2 regions of the Bacillus sp. S10(2024) genome follow, and region 1 is predicted to be linked to the other one. Evidence: a T-box and tRNA genes for the amino acid it is inferred to sense, from the RefSeq annotation. Region 1 holds a T-box; the other holds one or more tRNA genes.

What was found. A T-box is a leader RNA that pairs with one kind of tRNA and senses whether it is charged. The one in region 1 lies ahead of ileS (isoleucine--tRNA ligase), so its partner is inferred to be a tRNA-Ile.
Region 2: it encodes a tRNA-Ile, which carries the amino acid that the T-box ahead of ileS (isoleucine--tRNA ligase) is inferred to sense. The anticodon was not compared.

Annotation. Positions count from the first base shown of each region.
Region 1 covers NZ_JBFLUR010000002.1:1,551,327-1,555,524, reverse strand. The annotation lists gene AB1280_RS08025 (GW domain-containing glycosaminoglycan-binding protein) at 1-791, shown strand, start outside; gene AB1280_RS08020 (hypothetical protein) at 1,027-1,263, opposite strand; T-box leader at 1,470-1,711, shown strand; gene ileS (isoleucine--tRNA ligase) at 1,781-4,198, shown strand, end outside.
Region 2 covers NZ_JBFLUR010000002.1:2,811,813-2,816,010, forward strand. The annotation lists gene AB1280_RS14370 (DUF3965 domain-containing protein) at 1-863, opposite strand, end outside; gene AB1280_RS14375 (CBS domain-containing protein) at 1,174-1,593, opposite strand; tRNA gene AB1280_RS14380 (tRNA-Glu) at 2,359-2,430, opposite strand; tRNA gene AB1280_RS14385 (tRNA-Asn) at 2,432-2,506, opposite strand; tRNA gene AB1280_RS14390 (tRNA-Ile) at 2,510-2,586, opposite strand; tRNA gene AB1280_RS14395 (tRNA-Trp) at 2,597-2,667, opposite strand; tRNA gene AB1280_RS14400 (tRNA-Thr) at 2,671-2,746, opposite strand; tRNA gene AB1280_RS14405 (tRNA-Phe) at 2,771-2,843, opposite strand; tRNA gene AB1280_RS14410 (tRNA-Asp) at 2,854-2,929, opposite strand; tRNA gene AB1280_RS14415 (tRNA-Met) at 2,932-3,008, opposite strand; tRNA gene AB1280_RS14420 (tRNA-Ser) at 3,037-3,129, opposite strand; tRNA gene AB1280_RS14425 (tRNA-Ala) at 3,148-3,223, opposite strand; tRNA gene AB1280_RS14430 (tRNA-Pro) at 3,239-3,312, opposite strand; tRNA gene AB1280_RS14435 (tRNA-Arg) at 3,322-3,395, opposite strand; tRNA gene AB1280_RS14440 (tRNA-Leu) at 3,399-3,487, opposite strand; tRNA gene AB1280_RS14445 (tRNA-Gly) at 3,502-3,576, opposite strand; tRNA gene AB1280_RS14450 (tRNA-Leu) at 3,613-3,693, opposite strand; tRNA gene AB1280_RS14455 (tRNA-Lys) at 3,711-3,786, opposite strand; tRNA gene AB1280_RS14460 (tRNA-Gln) at 3,796-3,870, opposite strand; tRNA gene AB1280_RS14465 (tRNA-Tyr) at 3,876-3,959, opposite strand; tRNA gene AB1280_RS14470 (tRNA-Val) at 3,976-4,051, opposite strand; rRNA gene rrf (5S ribosomal RNA) at 4,056-4,171, opposite strand.

The DNA of each region.
Region 1 (4,198 bases):
ATTTTATGGTAGACGGTAAAGAAGTTGGTTGGATTGACTCTAAAACAGTTTCTAATGCATCTAACATAATAGAAATGAATGAGACTTATCATGTGGAAAATAATCAAGGTCATACAGTATGGACTAGACCTTACGGAATGCAAAATGCTTCATATGTAGGTTCGGCTTCAGACTTTACTAATAAAAACTTGAATGTAAAATTATCTATAAACTATAACGGTGTAACATGGTATGGTTTTAAAAATTCTAGTGGTAATTTAAATTGGATAGATAGTAAAGCGGTTGTAAAAGGTTCTACTTACCCATATTTGGATGTACCAATTATTAGTCAACGTGATCCTTATATTCCATCAAGAAATTTAGTATCCGGTTGTGAGATAACATCAGTAACGATGATGTTACAATATGCAGGTGCGAATGTAGATAAAGTTCAACTTGCATACGAAATGCCGTATTCTAGTTTTGATCCAAATCAAGGTTTTGTAGGAAATCCTTTTGGTAAAGGTTGGACTATATATCCTCCAGCTTTAATGGATTTAGTACGTAAATACACTGGTAGTGCAATAAATCTAACTGGTTTAGAAATAAAAAGAAATTTAGACGACGGGAAACCTGTTGTCGTTTGGATGACTATGCATGGTTTTACAGTCCATGCTATTACGCTTGTAGGGTATGATGAAAGCTATTTTTATTATAACGATCCTTGGACTGGTGAGAAAAATGCGTCTATGTATTGGTCTGACTTTTATAACAATTGGTCTACACAAAATAGACGAGCTATTTCATATTAAAGTATTGGGTAGAGTTTAAAGAATAACTCTACCTTTTTATATGGATGTATAAAAACAAAAAAGGTTGGTTTCAATAAGTATTTCAACATAATAAATTTCGTTAAGGTGTTTCTATAGAATGTCTTCTTTATGGCAAAATAAATGCCCCCTTGTTTGGTTATCTCAAGCAAAAACTACTCTTAGTAGGTGTCCAAATTTATTAGGGGGCTAATGAGGAAATAAAAATATCATATATTTAATTATCAAAAAATCCTAATGCATATTTTACTCCTTCATGGATATCGGTTGTTTCGTATCCTGCTAATTCTTCATTGGTAATTTGCATTTTCACATTATCTAATTCGTAACCACTGTCTAAATCAATATTCAACAGAACCTCATATCCATCAGTAGTAACGTTTGTTTCTATAATGCTGAAGGTTTGAATCGCAGTACCTGTTTCGTATTCGATTGGTTCTAAAAAGTCCGACATAAAAACACCACTTTTCCTGATAATAACCATGTTTGGTTCTTTCAGTAGTTTAACCATGCGACATGCTGTTATTCGTGTAACGTTCTTAAAGATGTAGAATAAAAAAGTAGTAAAGATAAGAATATAATAAATTCAACTCGGAAAAAATTCTAAATTAATTGACAATTGGTGTTGTGTTGGAATAAAATAACTGTTAATAAAAGTATACAAATCTGATGACGAGAACGAGTAAAATATATCACTGTTCCCCAGAGAGCCGGTATCTTGCTGCAAGCCGGTGTTCGGTATATATTTGAAAATCATCTCCGAGGAGTCGAGCTGAACATAGTAAGTTCGAACGGTTGTCTACCGTTACAAGGAACGCGTATGATTGTACGTTGCTGAGTGCTATTGATGAACGATTAATCAATAGAAGTAGGGTGGTAGCGCGGGTAAACCCGTCCCTAATGATAGGGACGGGTTTTTTGTGTACTTTTAATTATTTCTTAAGGAGTGATTGTAGATGAAGAAGGTAGATGTGAAAGAAGCAGCTGTAAGGAGAGAAGCGCGAATTCGTAAGCAATGGAATGAACAGGATACCTTTATGCAATCGATTCGAAATCGTGAAGGTGCACAATCTTTCGTATTTTATGAAGGACCGCCAACTGCGAATGGACTTCCGCACGTTGGGCATGCCCTAGGACGGACCATTAAAGATTTGGTTGCAAGATATAAAACGATGACAGGATATAAAGTGCTGCGTAAGGCTGGATGGGATACACATGGATTACCGGTGGAATTGGGCGTTGAAAAGCAGCTCGGTATTTCTGGTAAACATGATATTGAAAAGTACGGTGTAGAAGCCTTTCTGGCAAAGTGTAAAGAGAGTGTATTTACGTATGAAAAGCAGTGGCGTGAATTTACAGAAAGTATTGGTTACTGGGTTGATATGGGTACGCCGTATATCACGTTAGATAATTCTTATATTGAAAGTGTTTGGCATGTTCTTGGAACGATTCATGAAAAAGGATTGCTGTATAAAGGTCACCGCGTTTCTCCTTATTGCCCAAGCTGCCAAACGTCATTGAGCTCACATGAGGTGGCGCAAGGATATAAAACAGTGAAGGATTTAAGTGCAACAGTTAAATTTCAGCGTACAGATCGGGAAAACGAGTATCTTCTCGGCTGGACAACAACGCCATGGACGCTTCCAGCTAATGTAGCACTAGCTGTTCACCCAGAGCTGGAATATGTAAGGGCCCAGCAAGGGAATACGATTTATATTGTTGCAAAAGAGTTAGCGAAAGATGTACTGCAGCAAGATTATAAAGTGTTATCTGTTCACAGGGGAAGGGAGTTAACGGGGATTTCTTACGTATCGCCATTTCAATTTGCAGAAGTCACAAATGGTCATTGTGTAGTAAAAGCTGATTTTGTCACAGCTAATAGCGGTACAGGAATTGTTCATATCGCCCCTGCTTACGGAGAAGATGATTATAAAGTGGTTCAAGAAAATGATCTATCATTTGTTAATGTTATAAACGAGAAGGGAGAGTACACATCTGATGTTCCTTTTTTACAAGGGAAATTTGTAAAAGAGTGTGATGTTGAAATTGTTCGCTATTTAGCTGAGCATGGTCTTCTTTATCATAAGGAGAAGTATGAGCATAGTTATCCGCATTGTTGGCGCTGCGACTCACCGCTACTTTATTATGCAAATGAAAGTTGGTTCATTCGAACAACTGCGTTAAAGGAGCAATTTTTACAAAATAATAATGAAGTAACATGGCATCCAGAACATATCCAACATGGCCGGTTTGGTAACTTTTTAGAAAACATGGTGGATTGGAACATTAGCCGGAAACGATATTGGGGTACACCGCTAAATGTATGGGAATGTGAAGCTTGTTACCATCAATTTGTGCCGAAAAGCATTGAAGAATTAAGAAAATATGCAATTGGAATGGTTGATGAAAATATTGAATTGCATAAACCATATGTAGATAAAGTGAAAATTAGTTGCCCAAAATGCAGTGAAACAATGAAACGTACGCCAGAAGTAATTGATGTTTGGTTTGATAGTGGTTCGATGCCATTTGCTCAGTATCATTATCCATTTGAAAATAAAGAGTTATTTGAAGAACAGTTTCCAGCGGATGTGATTGCTGAAGGAATTGATCAGACGCGCGGTTGGTTTTATAGCTTACTTGCGGTGTCTACTCTATACACTGGAAGAGCGCCGTATAAGCGTGTATTATCACTTGGGCATGTGTTAGATGAAAATGGGCAAAAAATGTCAAAAAGTAAAGGGAATGCGTTAGACCCAGTAGATTTAGTAGAGAAATTTGGAGCGGATGCTTTGAGGTGGGCGCTGCTTGTAGATAGTGCGCCTTGGAATCCGAAACGATTTTCAGAACGAACTGTACAAGAAGCAAAATCAAAACTCGTTGATACGTTGTTAAATGTGTATAGTTTTTACGTATTGTACGCGGAGTTAGATGGATACAATCCAAAACAGGAATATCGTACAAAGAAGACAAAACTGGATGAGTGGGTATTATCAAGGTTGCATAGTACGATTCAAAAGGTAAGTATAGCTTTAGAAGATTATCAATTTACAACAGCTGCACGTGAAATAGCATTATTAGTTGAAGAAGTAAGCAATTGGTATGTAAGACGTTCGCGCAATCGCTTTTGGGCGTCTAGTATGAATGCTGAAAAAGCGGCAGCATATGCTACACTTCACGAAGTACTTGTTACGCTTAGTAAGCTGCTTGCACCGTTTACACCATTTTTAGCTGAAGATATTCATTTCAATTTAGAAGACAGCAGTGTTCATTTGGCGGATTATCCAGTATGTGAAGAAGCGCTAATTCAAAAACAGCTTGAAAGAGAGATGGAAGCTGTTTTACAAGTAGTTGAGCTTGGACGTAGTATTCGTAATCAACACACATTA
Region 2 (4,198 bases), 1.3 Mb from region 1:
AATAATTTCCCTATAAAGTTCTCATATTTTGTTATAAACTCAAATGACATATGTTCCATCATCTCTTTTATAACAAACAAATAATCATCAATATGAGTTGTTTTTAACGGATTCAGACGATCAGATATTTGTGCAATCACTGCACGCTGACATGCTATAACAGCACGGCTTGGTTCATAATATGTTAAGAAATCTGTACATTTTCTATATTTTCTTAATAAATCTTGCGTGTATACATCACAAATATATGTATTACAATATTTTGCCAACTCCATTAAATTTTCATCTAACTGCTCTTTTGATAATCCCTTTGCTTGTTTACAAAGAAACAGAAACATAAACTCCATCATTTCTTTATGAGACAAAAGTGGCTTATACTTTTCAATACACTCCACATTAAACTTAATTCTTTCCCAAATAAACTCATCATTACTCTCTAATTCCGTAACCTTTTGTTTTATAATTAAATAATTCCAAGCGACTACTTGTGTAAATACATCCCATGATTCATACTCTAACGATGTTTGTACGAATTCCTCTAATCCCTCAGCAACCATAAAAGCATAAGCTTGTTGATACCATCCTACTTCTTGACATAAACGAATAATTCGAACCAAAGTTGGCATTTCATCTTTATGAAACTTCGGCAGATCATGTAATTTTTTCATTCCATATAAAATAAAAGGAATTAAATTTTCTTTTTTATAAAATTCTTTTTCTTTCCAAGCCAGAATAGTTCGTTCTTTTCCTTCTCCCTTTGGATACTTTGGTATAAGCAAAGAAAATAAATCCGCAAAATTTTCCGGCTCTGCATACGCATCCGTAACCAAGTTCCAATTAGGTCCAGGTCGCATAATCGTCATATAATTCCCCCCCCATTTTCTATATGTATGATAAAATATTTGAATGCTATTAAACTGATTATTAATATATTCAAAAAAACATATAATACTTATATTTATTAGTATATCATGATTTTCATATGTTAATAGTTGTTAATAAAAATTTCAAAAGTAATTCACATAAAATATAAATTTAATCTGCGGGAGATCCCCCCACAGATTATGAATTAAACTAATGGAGCGTATGTTGACAGCTTATCCTTCACTACATCTTTGCTTTCAGATGAAGCATTCCTGCCCTTAGCAAACAGAATAAAAGTATCCCTTCCCTTTAGTCTGTATGCTCTGATATTTCACTTAAGGCAACGCCTGCCTGATCATCTGCATATTTAGTTGTTGCTAAATCACCAAGTGATAGCATTCCAACAAATTGCCCATGTTCAACTACTGGCAATCTTCTTATTTGGTAACGTGCCATTAATTCTGTTGCTTTTTCAATAGCGTCATCAGGGGACACGGAAATAATTTGTGTTGTCATAATATTTGTGATTTGATTGGAACCTGGATGTTTTTCTGCAATTCCCCGCACAACCAAATCACGGTCTGTGACAAGACCAATAACCTGATTATTCTCTACAACAGGAATCATTCCTATATCTTCTTCTTTCATTTTCACCGCTGCTTCATAAACGTTATCTAGTGGCGTACATTGTACAATATTCGTGCTCATCAATTCTCGAACAGTTGTCATAAATATATTACCCTCCTTTACACACTTTAGCATTTCCAACCCCCTTCATTTCGATTCGCCAGTTTCTTAAAAGATAAATGAGATACCATCTCTCATTTATAATTACGCTTTATCAAATGTAGAGAGCGATCTAACCTAAAATCCCAATTAGATGTTTAAGTGGTGGGTAGTTGACCTACTTGCCATAAAATGCAAAATAAATTGGATATTGACTACTACAATGACCAATTCTAAAAACATTAGAATTGTGGGGGGAAAGTATAAACTTTATCGTTCTTCATAAAGAAAACGACTCGTTAAGATACAGAGTATAAGTAGGACGGGGTTAGTAAAAGAAATACTTTATACCGTAAAATATTTATGCAACATTCCGCTGTACAAACTTAAAAGTGAATTAATATAGTTCCATTTTGAGTATAACTAAAATAATCCATTAGTTAAAATATAATGCACTATATTCTTTCCTAATTACACAAAATCATACAAAATCCTTCATTATTTATAATAAAAAATAAAATATTTTATAATATGGTAAAAATATACTTATTGTTATAATAACGTGAAACGACCATCAGTAGGGTTTCTTTATTCGCTCTTCTCATTCTTACTGCCCAAAAGTAGTCGAATAAACATATGTATAAGGAGATCATTAATCAAAGAAGTAATTATATTTGTTATAACAAATATAATATATGGAAGGTATAATTTATAATATTATTTTTCTTTAAATAAAAAGAGTCAGCACCATGCTGACTCTTTTTATAATGACCCGTACGGGATTCGAACCCGTGTTACCGCCGTGAAAGGGCGGTGTCTTAACCACTTGACCAACGGGCCATGGCTCCGCAGGTAGGACTCGAACCTACGACCGATCGGTTAACAGCCGATAGCTCTACCACTGAGCTACTGCGGAATATGGTGGGCCTAAATGGACTCGAACCATCGACCTCACGCTTATCAGGCGTGCGCTCTAACCAGCTGAGCTATAGGCCCATATTTCTTACAGGGGCAGTAGGAATCGAACCCACACCGGAGGTTTTGGAGACCTCTGTTCTACCTTTAAACTATGCCCCTAAGTGGTGCCGGCTAGAGGACTTGAACCCCCAACCTACTGATTACAAGTCAGTTGCTCTACCAATTGAGCTAAGCCGGCTAGTTTACAAAAAAAAAAAAATGATGGCTCGGGACGGAATCGAACCGCCGACACGAGGATTTTCAGTCCTCTGCTCTACCGACTGAGCTACCGAGCCTTTATGTAAATGGCGGTCCCGACCGGGGTCGAACCGGCGATCTCCTGCGTGACAGGCAGGCATGTTAACCACTACACCACGGGACCATTGGTTGCGGGGACAGGATTTGAACCTGCGACCTTCGGGTTATGAGCCCGACGAGCTACCAGACTGCTCCACCCCGCGATGATATAATATTCTTTTAAATAAAAAATGGAGGAGGTAGAGGGATTCGAACCCCCGCGCGACTCTCGCCGCCTGTCGGTTTTCAAGACCGATCCCTTCAGCCGAACTTGGGTATACCTCCATATATATAAAGCTTTAATGGTGGAGCCTAGCGGGATCGAACCGCTGACCTCCTGCGTGCAAGGCAGGCGCTCTCCCAGCTGAGCTAAGGCCCCATTGTTTTAAAACTATCGGGAAGACAGGATTTGAACCTGCGACCCCCTGGTCCCAAACCAGGTGCTCTACCAAGCTGAGCCACTTCCCGTTAATAAAGCGCGCCCGAGAGGACTCGAACCCCTAACCTTTTGATCCGTAGTCAAACGCTCTATCCAATTGAGCTACGGGCGCATATGGTGCCGAGGGCGGGGGTCGAACCCGCACGGTGGTCACCCACCGCAGGATTTTAAGTCCTGTGCGTCTGCCTGTTCCGCCACCCCGGCGTCATATTGAAAATTGGAGCGGAAGACGGGATTCGAACCCGCGACCCCAACCTTGGCAAGGTTGTATTCTACCACTGAACTACTTCCGCAAAACATATATGACTTATTGCTTATTTAATTGAAAGTGCGGGTGAAGGGAGTCGAACCCCCACGCCAAAGGCGCCAGATCCTAAGTCTGGTGCGTCTGCCAATTCCGCCACACCCGCATATTACATTTTAAAAATGGTGAGCCATGAAGGACTCGAACCTTCGACCCTCTGATTAAAAGTCAGATGCTCTACCAACTGAGCTAATGGCTCTTACTTAAATGGCTGGGCTAGCTGGATTCGAACCAGCGCATGACGGAGTCAAAGTCCGTTGCCTTACCGCTTGGCTATAGCCCATCAAATGGTGGAGGGGGGCAGATTCGAACTGCCGAACCCGAAGGAGCGGATTTACAGTCCGCCGCGTTTAGCCACTTCGCTACCCCTCCGACATGAAAACTTATATGGTGGAGGATGACGGGATCGAACCGCCGACCCCCTGCTTGTAAGGCAGGTGCTCTCCCAGCTGAGCTAATCCTCCATTTGCCTGGCAACGTCCTACTCTCACAGGGGCAAAGCCCCAACTACCATCGGCGCTAGAGAGCTTAACTTCCGTGTTCGGTATGGGAACGGGTGTGACCTCTCTGCCATCATTACCAGACTATATTCATTTGAGACAATCATTATT